DNA from 2 places in the Chromobacterium sp. ASV23 genome. Region 2 is predicted to be linked to the other one. Evidence: riboswitches for the same ligand, from Rfam matches in the RefSeq annotation. Region 2 holds a riboswitch; the other holds the start of a gene.
The links. A riboswitch is a leader RNA that binds a small molecule or an ion and turns the genes downstream of it on or off. The one in region 2 is predicted to bind glycine.

Region 1: it holds a riboswitch for glycine, as region 2 does, so the genes downstream of both, gcvT (glycine cleavage system aminomethyltransferase GcvT) here and JHD59_RS07550 (trimeric intracellular cation channel family protein) in region 2, are expected to answer to the same signal.

What each region holds. Positions count from the first base shown of each region.
Region 1 is NZ_JAELTR010000038.1:1,280-10,194, forward strand. It holds gene cheZ (protein phosphatase CheZ) at 1-196, opposite strand, end outside; gene cheY (chemotaxis response regulator CheY) at 241-636, opposite strand; gene JHD59_RS14910 (chemotaxis protein) at 688-1,626, opposite strand; gene JHD59_RS14915 (chemotaxis protein) at 1,670-2,623, opposite strand; gene JHD59_RS14920 (PAS domain-containing sensor histidine kinase) at 2,802-3,956, shown strand; gene JHD59_RS14925 (STAS domain-containing protein) at 4,006-4,320, shown strand; gene fdxA (ferredoxin FdxA) at 4,411-4,734, opposite strand; gene gluQRS (tRNA glutamyl-Q(34) synthetase GluQRS) at 4,827-5,723, shown strand; gene JHD59_RS14940 (amino acid permease) at 6,044-7,327, shown strand; glycine riboswitch at 7,504-7,596, shown strand; glycine riboswitch at 7,611-7,709, shown strand; gene gcvT (glycine cleavage system aminomethyltransferase GcvT) at 7,751-8,839, shown strand; gene gcvH (glycine cleavage system protein GcvH) at 8,905-8,915, shown strand, end outside.
Region 2 is NZ_JAELTR010000012.1:58,996-67,910, reverse strand. It holds gene brnQ (branched-chain amino acid transport system II carrier protein) at 1-1,170, opposite strand, end outside; gene JHD59_RS07580 (hypothetical protein) at 1,268-1,417, opposite strand; gene JHD59_RS07575 (MFS transporter) at 1,783-3,075, opposite strand; gene JHD59_RS07570 (porin) at 3,111-4,280, opposite strand; gene JHD59_RS07565 (M20 aminoacylase family protein) at 4,338-5,519, opposite strand; gene JHD59_RS07560 (LysR substrate-binding domain-containing protein) at 5,621-6,520, shown strand; gene modA (molybdate ABC transporter substrate-binding protein) at 6,607-7,350, shown strand; gene JHD59_RS07550 (trimeric intracellular cation channel family protein) at 7,418-8,032, opposite strand; glycine riboswitch at 8,172-8,269, opposite strand; glycine riboswitch at 8,274-8,360, opposite strand; gene JHD59_RS07545 (DUF3141 domain-containing protein) at 8,791-8,915, opposite strand, start outside.

The sequences.
Region 1 (8,915 bases), on a different contig from region 2:
TTTTGCGGGTCATCTGCCCAATGTGTTCGTACATTGTCGAAGGATTGGTTTCACTTGAGAATAGCTTGGGGCTGCTCTCTTGGTTGGCCGGTGCGGCGGCCGGCGCTTCTTCCTGTGCGTGCTGCTGTTGTGCAACGCTGTCAAACAGGGCTTCGAGCTCTGGCGAGTCTCCATTCTCCAAAATATGGTCCGGCACTTTCAATCCTCCTCAATGCAGATGCGGGCAGTCTTGTGCAATGCTCAGGCTGGCTTGTTCATGTTCTGGAAGATCTTGTTCATTTTTTCTTCCATGGTCGCAGCGGTGAAGGGTTTCACAATGTAGCCGCTGGCGCCGGCCATTGCTGCCTCGATGATGTTTTCCCGTTTAGCCTCGGCGGTGATCATCATGAATGGGAGGTGCTTCAGCTGGGGATCCGCCCTGACTGCCTTGAGCAGCTCAATGCCCGTCATATTGGGCATGTTCCAGTCGGAGACGACGAAGTCGAAGCTCTGGGTTTTCAGCTTGTGCAACGCCACCTGGCCGTCTTCAGCCTCGTCGACGTTGGTGAAACCCAACTCTTTCAGCAGGTTGCGAACGATCCTTCGCATGGTGGAGAAGTCGTCCACGACCAGAAATCGCATATTCTTGTCTGACATCGAGGTATATCCTGAATTATCTATGTTCCATCAAGGCGCACATTGTAGCGACTACCTTTGCAGGAATGGAATCAAAGTTTCTGCCAGCACGCCCGGGTCAAACTTGGCAACGTAAGAATCCACGCCGACGCTGGAGCCCATCGCCCGGTTGGCGTTGGACGACAGCGAGGAGTGCATGATCACCGGAATGCCTTTGAAACGCTGGTCGGATTTGATCAGCTTGGTCAACACGTAGCCGTCCATTTCCGGCATTTCGGCATCGACCAGAATGATTTTCAGATAATCGTGCAGGCATTCGCCTTCGGCCCAGTTGCGGCCTGCCAGCACCTGCAGCCGGTCCCAGGCTTCCCGACCGTTGGTGGCTTGCTGGAATTTGATTCCCATTTTCTCCAGCACGCCGGTGATCTCCTTGCGGGCCACCACCGAGTCGTCGACGAAGAAAATGTATTGATCGACTTCCAGCTGCGCGGAAGGGACATCCGGCAAGCGGGGTTCGCCCACGACGCTGGCCAGAATCTGCTCGACGTCAAGAATCGAGACCAGTTTGCCGTTTTCCAGCTCGGTGACCGCCGTGATCAGGTTTTGATTGGTGCCCGCCGCCGCCATGATGTTTTCCGGCGCGCGCACCTTGTCCCAGTCGACGCGGATGATGCGGTCGACCGAGTCCACCAGGAAGGCCTGAGTACTCTTGTTGAACTCGGTGACGATCATGGTGTCGAACTTGCTCTCGGTGTTGTGGCCAATGAATTTGGCCAGTGATATCACCGGAATGATGTTGCCGCGCAAGGACAGCACGCCTTCGACGCCAAACGGCATATTGGGCGTCTTGGTGATGGCAGGCGTCTGCGAGACTTCGCGCACCTTGAACACGTTGATGCCGAATGTTTCCCGCGTTCCCAAAGAGAACAGCAAGATCTCCATCTTGTTGGAGCCGGCCAGTTTGGTCCTGGCGTCCACACTGGCAAGCAAGGAGGCGTCGGTGCTAGGCATGTCTTAATCCCTATCCCTTGAAAATCTTGAAGAAGACCGCGGTCTAGTCCATCGGTTCCAGTTTGAGCATCTGGCGCAACTTGCTCGCCAGTTTTTGCGGCTCGAACTTGGATACGTAGGAATCGACACCGACGGATTCGCCGAGCTTCTGGTTCGATGAACCGGACAGCGACGAGTGCATCAGTACCGGAATGCCAGCAAAGCGCGGGTCGCTTTTGATCATCTTCGTCAGCATATAGCCGTCCATCTCCGGCATCTCCACATCGGTGAGGACGAGATGCAGCTCATCGGACAGCTTGCGGCCGGCCGCTTCGGCCTGTTGGGCCATTTTCTGCAGATCTTCCCAACCGCGCATGCCGTTGATGGCGTAGGTATAGCGGATATTCATCGCTTCCAGCGTGCGTTCGATCTGCTTGCGCGCCACCGCGCTGTCGTCGGCGAAGAAAATCCGGCGGTCTTCCTTGACCGGCTCGATATTGATGAAGCTGTGGCCGTCATCGATCACGCTGGTTTCAGCCAGAACTTTTTCCACATCCATCATCATCACCAGCGCGCCGTTTTCCAGCTCCGTGACAGCGGTCACCAAGCCGGCCATGCGGTTGGTGATCATGTCGGGCGGCACGCGCATGGCGGACCAGTCCAAGCGCAGAATGGTGTCGACCGCCTCGACCAGGAAGCCCTGAGTGTGGCCGTTGTACTCGGTCACGATCATGATCTCGGGGCGGTTGCTGGTGACGATGCCTGCGTACTTGGCCAGATCGATCACCGGAACCAGCGAGCCGCGCAGGCTGACCATGCCTTCCACCGAGGACGGCATTTCCGGCGCGGAGGTGATTTCCGGGGTGCGCATCACTTCGCGCACCTTGAATACATTAATACCGAACACTTCCTTGCGTCCGGTACGCTGATCATGCCCCAAGGAGAAAAGCAGGATTTCCAGCTTGTTGGTGCCTGCCAGTTTGGTTCTGGCGTCGATTTTTTTGAGAAGCTCTGACACAGAAACCTCCGCAGCATCTTTTGGAATGGCGCACTACTTCCCTTTATACGCCCAGATATGAGTTTTTCCCGGTTTTTTTTGCTTGCGGCCGCTTCTGCCGCGAGTTGGCTCACCGTAGACTGGCCATTATCATACCGTTTAAGTGTTTTTTACAAATGACAGTGAGGCGATGCCTACCATGGTTTCAAGCTTGAAGGATCAACAGCAGTTGGAGGCGGCATTTGAGCAGTTCAACGCCGTGTCGGGTCAACTCATTGATGCATATAAACAACTTGAGGCCCAGGTCAATGTTTTGAATGCCCAACTGGACGAGGCCAACAACCAGTTGCGAAAACAACGAGACGAGAATGCCGCGCTGGCGGAACGCTTGGGTTTGCTGTTGAAAGTCTTGCCGGCGGGGGTGGTGGAGTTGTCTCCTGCTGGCGAGGTGATCGCTCAGAATCTGGCGGCGGAGTCCTTGCTAAGCGGTTGTTATATCGGCGAATGCTGGGATACGGTGTTCGAAAAACTGCAGCGCAGCGAATTGGATGATACCTACGCCTTGTCGTCGGATGGCCAGGGCAGCCGTCTGACCTTGCAATATCAGGATTTACCGGCATCGGGTGGCCGAATTGTGCTTATTCACGATGTCTCGCGCCTGCATCAGCTGACCAGCGAACTGGCGCGGCAGCAAAAGTTGGCGTCGATGGGCAGCATGGCGGCTTCTCTGGCCCATCAGCTGCGCACTCCCTTGGCCAGCGCCATGCTGTATACCGCGAACCTGAAGCAGGATTTGCCGAGACCGGAGGATAGGGCGCGTTTCGTGGACAAGAGCCTGGCCAGAATGCGGGCTCTGGAAGGTTTGATACAGAATATGCTGAGCTTTGTAAGGGGACAGGTTTCGTCGCTGGAGCCGTTGGATGTCGCGGCATTGCTGGATGACGTTTGCGCAATCATGCTGCCGCAGTGTCATGACAAAAGTGTGCATTTCGATTGCCATCCGCCTGCGGTTTCTGCCATAACTGTCTTGGTGGATCGCAAGGCCTTGCAGGGCGCATTGATCAACTTGCTGGAAAACGCCTTGCAATACACGCCGGCGGGCGGGCAGGTGGGGCTGCGGGTAGAGGCCGGGGCGTCGGAAGTGGTTTTCCGGGTGGAGGACAGCGGGCCCGGTGTCGATCCCGCCGTGCAGGACAGGATTTTCGAGCCTTTTTTCACGTCGCGCCCTGGCGGTACCGGCCTTGGCTTGGCTATCGTGAAGAAAGTGGCGGAAGAGCTGGGCGGCGATGTCAGGTGTTGCAACAAGGAGGCGCATGGCGCCTGCTTTGAATTGAAATTACCGCGGGCCGGATAAACGGTTTAAGTTTGTCAGCGAATCAATCAGGGATAGAACAGGGGCAGCGATGAGACCGATTGTTAGAGTCGAGGGGAATGTCGGCACGATGATGCTGATTGGTCAGTTTGACTTCAATCTTCACAAGGATTTCCGCCAGGCCAGCCAGGAGCTGCTGGATAACGCCGCGGTGCAGGAAATACGTGTCGACTTTGACCAGGTGCCGTTTCTGGACAGTTCTGCGTTGGGCATGCTGTTGTTGCTCAAGGAGCGCGCCGCATCGCAGAAGAAGACCATGGTGCTGGTGAACTGCCACGAGGCGGTGCTGCAGGTCTTCGAGATCGCCTGTTTCAACAAGATGTTTACGATTCGCCCAGCCGGTTGAGGGCGGCTCCGCCCTGGTTGGCTTTGACTGGGGCGGTCCCGCGCCTGATTGGGTGCCGCCAGCCCTTTGGAGGAGGCGGGTGGGAGACGCTTAGCGTTCCAGATATTGCAGCTTATCCTTCACCTCCGCCCAGTCTGCGTGGTCCGGCAGCGGGTCGATGCGGTTGACGATGCTGGGCCAGTTCTTGGCCAGTTCCGCATTCAGCTGGATGAAGGCCATTTGGTCCTTGGGTAAATCGTCCTCCGCATAGATCGCGCCGACCGGGCATTCCGCCACGCACAGCGAGCAGTCTATGCACTCGTCCGGGTCTATCGCCAGGAAATTGGGGCCCTCGCGGAAGCAGTCAACCGGGCAGACTTCCACGCAGTCGGTGTATTTGCATTTGATACAGGCTTCGGTTACAACGTAGGCCATTCTTGTATCCTTCTTAAGGCTGGCTCGTGATTTAGGGATAATCGTATTTTAGCGAGAAATTCCCCGCCAAGCGCTCCAGCCGTTCGTTTCAGATGTCCATAGCCACTTACCGGGGCCGTTTCGCGCCCAGTCCAACCGGCCTGCTGCATGCGGGCTCGCTCAGCACCGCCGTTGGCAGTTATCTGGAGGCGCGCCGGCGCGGCGGCCAGTGGCTGCTGCGCATGGAGGACTTGGATCCGCCGCGCGAGGTGCCCGGCGCCGCCGCGGATATTTTGCGCACGCTGGAGGCTTTTGGCTTCGAGTGGGATGGCGAGGTGGTCTATCAGAGCCGGCGCCATGATCTATACAGAGATGCCTTGCGGCAATTGATCGCCTCCGGCCATGCCTATGCCTGCTGTTGCACGCGCAAGGAGATCGCAGCCGCGGCGCAGCGCGGGCTGGATGGCTATATCTACCCCGGCACCTGCCGCAATGGCTGTCCGGATGGCCGCGCAGGCCGCGCCTGGCGGCTGCGGGTGGCGCCGGGCGAGAGCGTTGTCTGCGATAGGCTGCAGGGCGAGTACCGGCAGAATCTGGCGCGCGACATCGGCGACTTCGTGCTGCTGCGCGCCGACGGCTTCTGGGCCTATCAACTGGCGGTGGTGGTGGACGATGCCGAGCAGGGCATCAATGATATCGTCCGCGGCGCCGATCTATTGGTGTCCACGCCGCGTCAACTGGCGGTATACGCCGCGCTGGGCTTGCCCGCGCCCACCTACTGCCACTTGCCGGTATTGACCAACGAGGCCGGCGAGAAATTGTCCAAACAGACGCTGGCGCCGGCGATTTCCGGCGTCGATGCCGCGCAGCAGCTGCGTGCCGCATTGACGCTGCTGGGGCATGCGCCACCGGACGAGTGCGGCGATCTGGCGGAGCTGTGGCGCTGGGCCTTGGCCAGTTGGTCGCTGGCTAGCGTGCCGCGCGGCCCCTTGCGCTTGCGTGCCGGCTGACTGGCTCGCATCGGCTTGGCATGACTTGCGCCGCATGCCGGTTTTTGTGAAAAAAATCGGTAATGCGACATGTTTTTGCATCAAATCTGTGTTCTAATGCGCCCTTTTTTTCGGCGCGACGCCACTTCCCCCACCGCCTGAGACGCTGACTTCGTCTATGTTGAAGCCATGACGCGTGGCGGTCGGCCGTGAGTCCGCCTGTTTCACGCATGCACGACGCCCGTTGCGGACCGGCGGCGCGCCATGCTTTCGTTCGCGATGGAGAATCAGGTTTGAGCGAAAACAGTTCTTCCCCCAAAAAAGGCTCGCTCGGAGTCTGGATGTGCACCGCCCTGGTGGTGGGCAATATGATAGGTTCCGGCGTGTTCCTGCTGCCCGCCTCGCTGGCGCCGTTTGGCGGCATTTCCTTGCTTGGCTGGCTGATCACGGCTGCTGGCGCCATCTGTCTGGCGCTGGTGTTCGCCCGCCTGTCGGCCATCCTGCCGCGCGAAGGCGGGCCATATGCTTATATTCATGCCGGCTTTGGCGATTTTGCCGGGTTTTGGATCGCCTGGGGATACTGGATCGCCTTATGGGCAGGCAATGCCGCGCTGGCGGTGGCGGCCACCAGCTATATGCAAGTGTTCTTTCCTGTTCTCGGCCATAACGAACTGCTGGCTGGCGTTTTCGCCATCAGTCTGATCTGGATCGTTACCTGGATCAACAGTCGCGGCGCGCACAGCTCGGGCGTGGTGGCGGTGGTGACGACCCTGCTCAAACTGCTGCCGCTGGCGGCGGTCACCTTCATCGGTTTTTTCCACCTGAATACCGACAATCTGGCGTTCAATCCTCACCATAAGCCCTTGTTGTCCTCGCTGTCCGCGACCATGGCGCTGACGCTTTGGGCTTTCCTCGGCCTGGAGTCGGCCTCAGTGCCGGCCGGCGATGTCGATCAGCCAGAGAAGACCATTCCGCGGGCCACCGTCATCGGCACCTTGCTGGCCACCGTGCTGTACATCCTGTCCACGATATCGCTGATGGGCTTGATGCCTTCCGATGTGCTGGCAGCGTCGCAGGCACCGTTTGCCGATGCGGCCCGGTTGATGTGGGGGGATTGGGGTTATTGGCTGGTCGGTTTCGGCGCGGTCGTGTCCTGCTTCGGCGCCCTCAACGGCTGGAGCTTGATGCAGGCGCATGTGCCGGCAGCTGCGGCCAAGGACAAGCTGTTTCCCAGCCGCTTCAATCAGCGCAATGCGGCGGGCGTGCCGATCTTCGGCCTAGTACTGTCCAGCACCTTGGTCACCATCCTGATGGCGATGAAATACGCCGGCGGCGACAGCGGAGTGAAGATTTTCGAGTTCATCATCCTGCTGGCCACCGCCACCACCTTGTTGCCATACGCGTTCTGCTCGATGGCGCTGATCGCCATCATGTTGATGCGCGGCAAGGCGTTTGCGCCGCGCGATTACGTGGCGCCGGGCTTCTTCGCCGGCATCGGTTTTGTGTATTCCTTGTGGGCGCTTTACGGCTCCGGCGCAGAGATCGTGATGTGGGGCATGCTGTTGTTGATGCTCGGCCTGCCGATTTATGTCTGGCAGTTGAAAGAGCGCCACGCCGATGATTGAGCGGCGGAAGCGGGATGAATGCCAAAGCGCAGCGCGAAAGCCTGCGCTTTTTTCGTTTCCGAATAGTTTTTATTGATAAAAATGTGCGCTTATTTTCTTTGAGAAACATTTATTCAGACTGTTTGACATCGAAATAAACTCGGCTTGCCAAGGCGGGGAGATGCCCACCATAATCGGCGAGTCATACAGGAGAGAGCGGCACCCGCGGCCGCCGCCGAAGGCGCAAGCGCACCCGCTAATCGCTCAGGCAAAAGGACTGTATCATCGAGCCGGCGGCCGCCGGCTTGCGCAATCTGGAGAGCGGCGCCCGCGCGGCGTCCACCGAAGGGGCTAACGGCTTATCCGGCCGGAAAATCTCAGGTGCAGGGACAGAGGGGTGTGGTTGATAGAGGCTATCCACACTTTTCTCGAAGGAACCGCGCCATGACGGCCCCGAAACGTACTCCGCTGTTTGAAGCCCACATTGCCGCCGGCGCCAAGATGGTCGATTTCGCCGGTTGGGAAATGCCCATCCATTACGGTTCCCAGCTGAAAGAGCACGAAATCGTCCGCACCGACGCCGGCATGTTCGACGTCTCCCACATGACGGTGATCGACATCACCGGTTCCGACGCCAAGGCCTGGCTGCAAAAACTGATCGCCAACGATGTGGCCAAGCTCGGCTTCGAGGGCAAGGCCTTGTATTCCGGCATGCTGACGCCTCAGGGCACCGTCGTCGACGATCTGATCGTCTATCTCACTGCCTATGGCTACCGCATGGTGGTCAATGCCGGCACCACCGAGAAAGACCTGGCCTGGATGGAAGCCCAGAAGGCTGGCTTCGACGTGGCGCTCAAGGTGCGCCGCGACCTGGCGATGCTGGCGGTGCAAGGCCCCAAGGCCATTGAAAAAGTCTGTTCCATCAAGCCGGAATTGGCTGATGCCATCCGCGCGCTGAAAGTGTTCCAGGGCCTGCCGCAGGGCGAATGGTTCTACGCCCGCACCGGCTATACCGGTGAAGATGGCCTGGAAATCATGATTCCCGCCGCCGAAGCCGTTTCCTTCTTCGAACAATTGCAAGCCGTCGGCGTCGCGCCCATCGGCCTGGGCGCGCGCGATACGCTGCGCCTGGAAGCCGGCATGAATTTGTACGGCCACGACATGGACGAAACCGTGTCGCCGCTGGAAGCTGGCATGGGGTGGACCATCGCCTGGGAGCCGGCCGAGCGCCAATTCAATGGCCGTGAGGCGCTGGAAGCGCAAAAAGCCGCCGGCGTCAAAATGAAGCAGGTGGGTCTGGTGCTGGAAGGCCGCGGCGTGCTGCGCGAAGGCCAGAAGGTCCTGGTGGAAGGCGTCGGCGAAGGCGTGATCACCAGCGGCACTTTCTCGCCGACGCTGAAGCACTCCATCGCCATCGCCCGCGTGCCGGCCGCCACCGGCGCTGCCGCCCAAGTGGACCTGCGCGGCACGCTGACCGATGTGCGCGTAGTGAAGATGCCCTTCGTGCGTAACGGCAAGAAAGTATTCGAATAATCGGGCAGCGTCCTTGCGACGACTGCCGTCACCATTGATCCGATCTTAAGCTGGAGAACTTCAAGATGAGCAATAT
Region 2 (8,915 bases):
CAGGCCGGCCGCCTTCAGGGCGTCGCCCAGGCTGATCAGGGACACGACGCCCAGCGTCAAGCCATAGCTGAGGGGCAGATTGGGCAAGCGACTGCGCAGCGCTTGCAGCAGCACCAGGCAGATCGCGCTTGGATAAATCAGATACAGGGCGGGCACGGTGACGCGGATCAACACATCCAGGCCAAAATTGGCGATCAGGGTCGATGCCACGGAAATCAGCGCCAGCCAGTAAGGATAAGCCAATCGCCCCGTCTGCTTGGCGAAGTAATCCGCGCAGGTGCTGCCGAGTCCCACCACGGTGGTCAAGCAGGCCAGCAGCACGATGCCCGCCATCAGCCAGCTGCCTGCGTCGCCAAACAGCCAGGCGACATAACGCACCAGGATTTGCCCGCCATTGCTCGCGCCTGCCGCGACGGGCGCGCTGGTGGCGCCCAGATAGAACAGGCACAGATACAGCAAGGACAGCAGCGCGACCGAGATCAAGCCGGCCTTGAAAGTCAAGAGACGAACCATCTTGGGTTGCGTGATGCCTTTGCCGCTTAGCGTGCGCGCAACCAGGCCGCCAAACGCCATGGCTGACAATACGTCCATCGTTTGGTAACCACTCAGCAGGCCTTCGACAAAGGCGCCGTCGACATAACTGGCGCTGGTTGCGCCCACGCCAGACAGCGGCTTCAGCATGACGCCCAGCGCGACTGCCGACAGCAACAGTAACAGCACGGGGGTCATCAAGCGGCCGACGCTGTCTATCATCTGGCCGGGCTTGAGCATGAAATAGAGTCCGATTCCATTGAACGCCAAGGCAAACAAGACGCTGCCCCAGGGCGAGTGGGCGAATCCCAGAGGCAACCATCCCATCTCGTAGGCGACATTGGCCACCCGCGGCATCGCAAACAGCGGGCCCAGAATCAGATACAACAAGCTCCAGAATACGGTCGCGGCCCAGGGCGGCAGGTCGCGCGACAGCGCCTCGCCCCGGCCCAGGCCTGCCACCGTCAGCAGGGTCAGAAAAGGCAGGCCTACGCCGGTCAGCATGAAACCCAGCGCCGCGATGGGCCAGGCCTCTCCGGCCAGATGGCCTGCCATAGGCGGAAAAATGACGTTGCCAGCGCCAAGAAACAGGGCAAACACCATCATGCCCAAGGCGGCTGTGTGGTTGCGGGACAGCATGGAAGTCTCCGGATTGTGATGCCGGCGGACCTGGAGAAGGAGGGGCATTCAGACCGGTCCCTCGCCAGGGACGTCGGCTAAATGAAAATGAGCGGCCTTATCCCTGGCTGGTATTCAGCGGGATAATAATAATCTCAACGACGCTGCGCACGGCAGGGGCCACCTGGCCGCGTTGCGGCGAAGCAGAGTGGGCATAAGCGATGGGCAGCATGGATTTACCGATTGAAAACAGATAGCGAGCACTCATTAAAACGTCTATGGCTACGCTTGGCAAGGCATGATCAGAAGATTAAACGTCTGGCATGGCGCGGCCGCGCTCAAGCCATGCTCAGGGCAGTCTGGCTTATCTCGCCCATCGTGCACAACGGCGCGGGCCTGCCCGCTCGTCATCGGGTGATGCGTCTGTCTGGGCATGGATTGGAGATTCGGCGCTTGTCCGGCAATTTGGCGCGTCGCCGCCAAGTAGCGCCGCGGCGATGTCTATTCTTGGCGGATCGCGCGGTTCAAGGTGTGCGAGCGGGCGCCGGATAGCTTCATCTCCAAGTAGACGGCCTTCCATGCGCCCAGCCCGCGATCAGCGGGCTGGGGCGTTTGGCGGGGCGGCTCATGCCGTCAGTCGGTGGCGGCTTCTTCTTTAAAAGCCAGCAACGCCAGCCAGCTGGCCGCGCTGCACGCCATGATGTACCAGGCCGGGGCGAATGGATTGCCGCTGACGCTGATCAGCCAGGTGACGATGAATTGTGCGAAGCCGCCAAACAGCGTCACGCCGCAGGCATAGATGATGGCAAGTCCGGTGGCGCGGCAGCCGCGCGGGAAGGCCTCCATGATCAGCAGGAAGCCGGCGGGACTACCCAGCGCCAGCAGTGCGGTCAGCGTCAGGGCCAGCATCAACGCGGCAGGCAGCGAGGGTGCCGCGTGCAGCAGCATGAAGCAGGGCAGCGTCAGCAGCACGCACAAAGCATTGACGGCCAGCAGCAGGGGTTTGCGTCTGGTCAGGCGGTCGGCCAGCATGCCGGCCAGCGGCGAGGCCAGCAGCAGAACCAGTCCCGCCGCGCATCCCGCCAGCAGCGCCGATGCCGGCGGTTGATGCAGCACCTTGATCAGATAGGACGGCAGGTAGTGCGCCACCACATACATATTGGCGGTGCCGCCCATGATCAGCATGCAGCCCAACAGCAGCTTGCGACGATGCTGGCGCATCAGGGCCGCCAGGCTTGGCTGCTCAGCCGGTTCGGCTTGGTGGGTTTCGTCCAGATGGCGGCGGATGTACAAGCCTACGGGCCCCACCAGCAAGCCCAGCAGGAAAGGCAGCCGCCAACCCCAGCTTTCCAGCGCTTCATGGCTGAGGAAATAGGTCAACAGCGCGCCGCTGAGCGCGCCGGCCAGCACCGCGCCGCCCTGGGTGGCCATCTGCCAGCTCACCATGAAGCCGCGCCGGTTGCGCGCGCCGGACTCCATCAAAAAGCTGGTGGCGGCGCCGACTTCGCCGCCGGCGGCGAAGCCTTGCAGCAGACGGCCTGCGACGATCAGCAAGGGCGCCAGCAGGCCTATGCTGTCGTAGGTGGGCGCCAGGCCGATCAGGGCGGTGCCGCCGGCCATCAGCCAGATGGTCAGCGTCAGTGCCGGTTTGCGGCCGGCGCGGTCGGCGATGCGGCCTATCACCACGCTGCCCAGCGGACGCATCACGAAGCCGATGCCGAAGGTGGCCAGCGCCATCAGCAGCGAGCCGTACTCGCTGTGCGACGGGAAATACAATTTGCCGATCAACACGGCGAAAAAGCTGAACACGGTGAAGTCGTACAGCTCCAGCCAGTTGCCCAGCGACACCGCGACGATGGTGCGGCGCGACGAGGCGGTGTGCATTGCCGGCGCGTCGGCCGCGGGGGCGGTCAGCGTCTTGTTCATATGAAGTTCCTCGATCTGGATAGTGACAGGCGGCTTCAGAAATAGTTGTGGTACAGGCCCACGGCGGCGCCGACGGGCGTGATCCCGGTCTGCGGCCTGCCCCGCGCGTCGGTAGGCAGCGGCTGGCCGTTCAGTATCAGGGTGGAGCCGCCCAGGTTGCGGATGGCGCCGGCGCGCGCATACAGGCCCGTGCGCTTGGACAGGTTGTAGTCGTAGCCCAGCATCAGGCCGAGGGCGGAGCTGGAGATGGCCTGTCCGTCCGCGTCGCGCGCGCTTGAAGTGTCGCGGTAGACGGCGGACAGGCGGTAGACGTGCCGCTTTTCCGCGACGATGGCGCCGGCGGTGTAGACGCGGGCGATGCCGTTTTCCTGGCGGCGCGGCACAGTGACGGTATGGGAGGCCGACAGCACCAAGCGGCCGATGTCGTAGACCGCCGCCAGGCCGTAAAAGTCATTGCGCACCGCGTCCGCGCCGGACGGCGACAGCGGCTGCCAGCTTTGGTTGAAGCTCGCGGCCAGGAACAAGGGGCCGTCCAGATGGGCCAGCATGGCGCCCCTGCTTCCCGGCGCGCGCCGGTTGGGCGAAGCGGCCTGCAGCAACTCGACGTTGAAGCCCTGGCCGCGCGGCGAAATCCATTTCGCGGCGTGCCCCAGCCGGCTGTCGAGCTGGGCGGCGCCGGGGCCGAGGTCGGCATTGGGCAACACGCCGCGCGGCGTCTGCACCGCGCCCATGCCTGCCCAGCTGTAGACCGAATGGGTGTTGACGGCGCCGAACGGATCGATGAACAGCGGCAGGCCGGCGTTGAGCTGGCGGCCCAGCCGCAGCGCGCCCCAGCGCGTGGACTCCAGGCCCAGCCAGGCCTCGCGGTTGAAGGTGATGCCGGGCGATTGCGGCGTGCCGTCATTGGCGTTGAAGCCGGCCTCCAGATTGAATTCCGTCCGCCAGCCGTCGCTTAACAGCTCGCGGCCGGCCAGGCCGAACTTGGATGTCCATTCGCCGCCGCTCTGCAGCTGCCAGGCGCGCTTGCCGCCTGCTTGCGCGTAGTTGACGCCCAGATCCAGCGTGCCATACGGGGCAACGCCGCCGTTCTTCAGCATGCCGTTGAACAGGGGCAGGCCTTGCAGGCGGGTCAGCAGGAAGGAATCGGCCCAGGCGGGCGGGGCCAGGCAGGCCGCCAGCAGGGGCGGCCAGGTGTGACGCAGCATAGCTTTCTCCTTTGTCTTGCGATGCCGGCTGTGCCGCCGGCTTGATCGCGCCGCGCGTCAGCCGCGCAGATAGCTTTCCGCCAGTCGCGCCCACAGCGAGGCGCCCACCGGCAGGGCCTGGTCGTTGAAGTCGTAGCCAGGGTTGTGGACCATGCAGCCGCCGCGGCTTTCGGTGCCGTTGCCCAGCAGCACGTAGCAGCCGGGTTTCTTTTCCAGCATCCAGGCAAAGTCCTCGCTGCCCATCATCCCTTGCGGCGGCTGGATCAGCCGTTCCGCGCCGGCTTGCTCGCGGATCAGTTCGGCCATGAAGCGGGTTTCATCGGGCGTGTTGACCAGCACCGGCGCGATGGTGCGGTAGTCGATTTCCGCCGCTACGCCGTAACTTTGCGCCTGCAGCTGGACGGTTTCATGCAGCCGCTGTTTCAAGGTGGCGTGGACGTCGCGGCTGAGCGCGCGCACGGTCAGCTTCATTTCCGCGTGTTCCGGAATCACGTTGTGCGCCTTGCCGGCGTGCAGCGCGCCGACGGTGACCACGCCGGCCTCGGTCGCCGGAATATTGCGCGCCACCAGGGTTTGCAGCGCCATCACGATGGACGAGGCGGCGACGATGGGGTCGCGGCCGAAATTGGGCATCGCGCCGTGCGCGCCCACGCCGGTGAGGCGAACATCCACGCTGTCGGACGAGGCCGCCATGGCGCCTTCTTTCAGCGCGAAGCAGCCGACAGGCAGGCCCGGCGCGTTGTGCAGGGCGTAGACGGCATCGCAGGGGAAGCGCTCGAACAGGCCGTCTTCAAGCATGGCCGGCGCGCCGCCCAATCCTTCTTCCGCCGGTTGAAAAATCAGATGCAGCGTGCCGTTGAAGCGCCGGGTTGCGGCCAAGTATTGGGCGGCGGCCAGCAGCATGGCGGTATGGCCGTCGTGGCCGCAGGCGTGCATCTTGCCAGGCTGGGTGCTGGCATAGGAGAGGCCGGTCGCTTCCTGGATGGGCAAGGCGTCCATGTCGGCGCGGATGCCGAGCGCGCGTGATCCTGCGCCTGCGCGCAGCGTGCCCACCACGCCGGTCTTGCCGACGCCGGTTTGCACCTCATAGCCCCATTCGCGCAGCTTGGCCGCGACCAGTTCGCTGGTTTGCTGCTCCTCGAACCCCAGCTCCGGATGAGCGTGTATTTGGCGGCGCAGCGCGATGAACTCGTTTACCTTGCCCAGGATTTCCGGGAGGATGAAGGGATCGTTTGCCATGGTTTGCTTTCCGTTGATGTGAGGGTGCCGAACCATGCTAGGCAAAACTATTTGCGCTGAATAAGCACAAATATTGATAGCCATAACCATGAGTTATCCACGTGAGTCAACTCAAGCAACATCAACTGCGGGCCTTGGTCGCGGTGGCGGATCACGGCAGCATCAATGCGGCCGCGCGCGCGCTGTACGTCACGCAGCCTGCCATCACCAAGGCGCTGCGCGAATTGGAGACGGAGCAGGGCGTGCCCTTGTTGCTGCGCAACTCCTGGGGCGTGACGCTGACAGAGGCCGGACAGACGCTGCTCGGCTATGCGCGTCTGGTGATACGGGAGCTGGAGAGGGCGCAGCAGGAAATGGATCGGCTGCGCTCCGGCCGCGAGAGCAGCCTGCGCATCGGCCTGACCCCGCTGGCCGGTTTCGAGATTTTGCCGCAGTCGTTTGCGGCCTTTCGGCGCGCCATGCCGCAGGTGCGGGTGGATTTCCTGGAGCAGGATGGGAAACAACTGCTTGAGGGCCTGCGCAGCGGGCAGCTGGATTTCGCGCTGGGTGCCTTCTCCGCGCCGCCAGACGATCCATTCGTGCGGGTGGAGCGGCTGTGCGAATCCCCATCCGGCTTTGCCGTCCGCGCGGAAAGCCCGTTGCGGCATGCCACCGCGTTGGCGGAATTGCGGCAGGCGGAGTGGCTGCATACTGATCAGAGCGGCCAGTACGAAAGCTTTGTGCATGGCATGTTTGCGCGCGAAGGACTGGCGCCGCCGGAACGAGTGACTTGCTGCACGTCCAATGTCTTGCTGTGCGGGCTGCTGATGACGATGGATGCCGTGGTGCCGATGTCCAATCAGGCCTTGCAGGCCACTCTGACGGCGCAGCGTTTTGTCGAGCTGCCGCTTAAGCAGCGGCCGCCGAGGCTGAGCCTGTTGCTCTTGGTGCGGGAGGGCGCGCTGCTGAGCCGGGCCGCGGAATGGTTCATCGCCCGCATTCGCGAGGCGCAAACCGTTTGAATCGGTTTCGGCCATGCCGACTTTGGGTCTTTTTTTGTTCGCAACGCATGCCCTATGCTGAATCGTGAAGTTTCAGGGAGCGCATCATGCCGAAGATATTGGCGGGGTGCCTGCTGGCCTGCGCATGGGCCTTTGCCCATGCCGCGCCGGTCACGGTGGCCGCCGCCAGCAATACTGAGCCGGCGCTGAATGAGATCGTCAAAAAATTCACGGCAAAGACTGGCGTAACGGTAAAGGTGGCTTATGGTCCCGCGGTGGCGCTGGCCTCGCAGATTGCCAATGGCGCCGCGTACGAAATCTACATCTCGTCCAGCGACGAATATACCCATAAGCTGCAGATGCAGGGGCGCTGTCTGGAAGAACCGCGCATCTTTGGTTTGGGTTCCCTGGTGCTATGGTCGCTGGCGGCGGATTTTCATGAGAGCGGCTGGCTGGAGTGGCTGCGCCAAGGCAGAGGCAAGATCGCGCTGCCGGATCCCGAGTCCAGCATTTATGGCCAGATGGTTTTATACAGCTTGAATCATTACCAACTAGCGGAACGCCTGCGCCCGCGTTTTGTCAGGGCGCCGGATGTGGCCCATGCCGCCGAAATGGTGGCGTCCGGCAAGGTGGCGGGCGGTTTCGTTTCCAAGTCTCAGGTGCTGGAGCGCTCACGTTTGGGCAAGGGGCATTGGGTAGAGATTCCGCCGGATAGTTACCCGACTATCCGGCAGACGGTGGCGCTGCTGACGCCGGCGGCAGGCCATCCGCAAGCCCGGCAATTGTTCGATTACCTTTTCAGTCCCGAATCGCAGAAAATCTGGCGCGCGTATGGCTATGCCAAGCCGTGAGGCGCGAATCATGAGCCATGGCTTGCGATGCGTGATGCAAAACACCCCGCGAAAGCGGGGCGGGGTGTCAGTGATGATCGTGGCGGTAGGCGAAAACCGGCAACTGCCACTCGCGCCACAGCGCGGTCATTCGCAGCGCCAGGCCGAAGGCGAAGCTGGCGGCGATGTTCCAGTCGTGAGCAACCTCCAGCGCGTTTAATCCCAGGTAGAGAATGGCCACCAAGAGCGATACGCTGGCATACAGCTCGCGACGGAACACGATGGGCACGCGATTGCACAAGACGTCGCGCAGAATGCCGCCGGCAATGCCGGTGATCATGCCGGCCATGACCACGATGACCGGGTGATAGTGCATGCCTAGCGCCACATCGCAGCCGATGATGGTGAAAGCCACCAGGCCCAGCGCATCCAGCACCAGGAATAACCGGTTCAGATGGCGCATGAAGCGCGCGGCCAGCACGGCGGCGATGCCGCCGGCCACCACCAGCAACACGTACTCCGGGTGTTGCGTCCAGCCTATCGGGTAGCGGCCGAGCACGATGTCGCGCACGGTGCCGCCGCCCAGCGCGGTGAGGAAGGCGATGACGGTGACGCCGAAGATGTCCATGTGGCGGCGGCCCGCAGCCAGCGCGCCGGTCATCGCTTCCGCGGTGATGGCGATCAAATAGATCAGGCTCAGCATGGCAAGCTCCCGCGCGCGGTGGCGGCGGATTGGCGTGAAAAAGGGAAAAGAGCGTCTACTGGCGCGGCGGGCAAAAGCGCGCGGCCGATGGCGGGTGCGGACAAGGCAGTCTCCTGGGTGGATTCCGGGTTGCGGAACAGCCTCTCCCCTTGTCCTTTTACCTGAGAGTTGCATGGCCGGCGGCCACTTGCCCCTTCGGTGGACCGCTCGCGGCGGCCTCTCTCCAATCGGCTTGAATCAATGGTGCACTGCGGTACTGCTTGCCTGAGCGATTATGGGAGTTTGCGTCTTCGGCGGGGGCGGCGCCCCTCTCTCCCGCAGCGCGTCAAATATTAGCCATTGCTGTTTTAATAGTCAATATTTAGAACCTATTGATGATCATTTTCCTGCATGGACCAATTGCGGCGGAGGGATGGCGCAGAGTGGATGGGATCAGTAGAAGCGACGCCAGGGGCTGTTGACGTTTGGTGAGTGGATCGCGTTTGAGCCGATTTGGACCGGAGGCAAGGACTGGGCAAAGCGGCCTCCGGCCCAAAGCGGCCAAACCCGCAGGGCCGGGTGCCTTTCGCGCCGACTCTTCGTTGTTCCGCGCTGGCAGAGAATGACTATGCGGCGCGCGAAACGCCTCGATTCGGCGCTAAATGCGCTCCGGCGCGACCGCTCACCAAACGTCAACAGCCCCTAGCCAAACCTGCGAAAGCGTTTGAGGTGGGTTGGCGATAAAACCGGAGCGCCTGTCGGCGCCCCGGCATGGTGCGTCAGGAGTCCTTCTGCTGCTTGGCGGCGGCAGCCGGCTTGACGGTTTTGACTGCGGCAGGCGCTTGGCCGTTGGCCTTGGCCGCGGGCTTGCGGGCTGGCGCAGGCTTGGCTGGCGCGGCAGCTG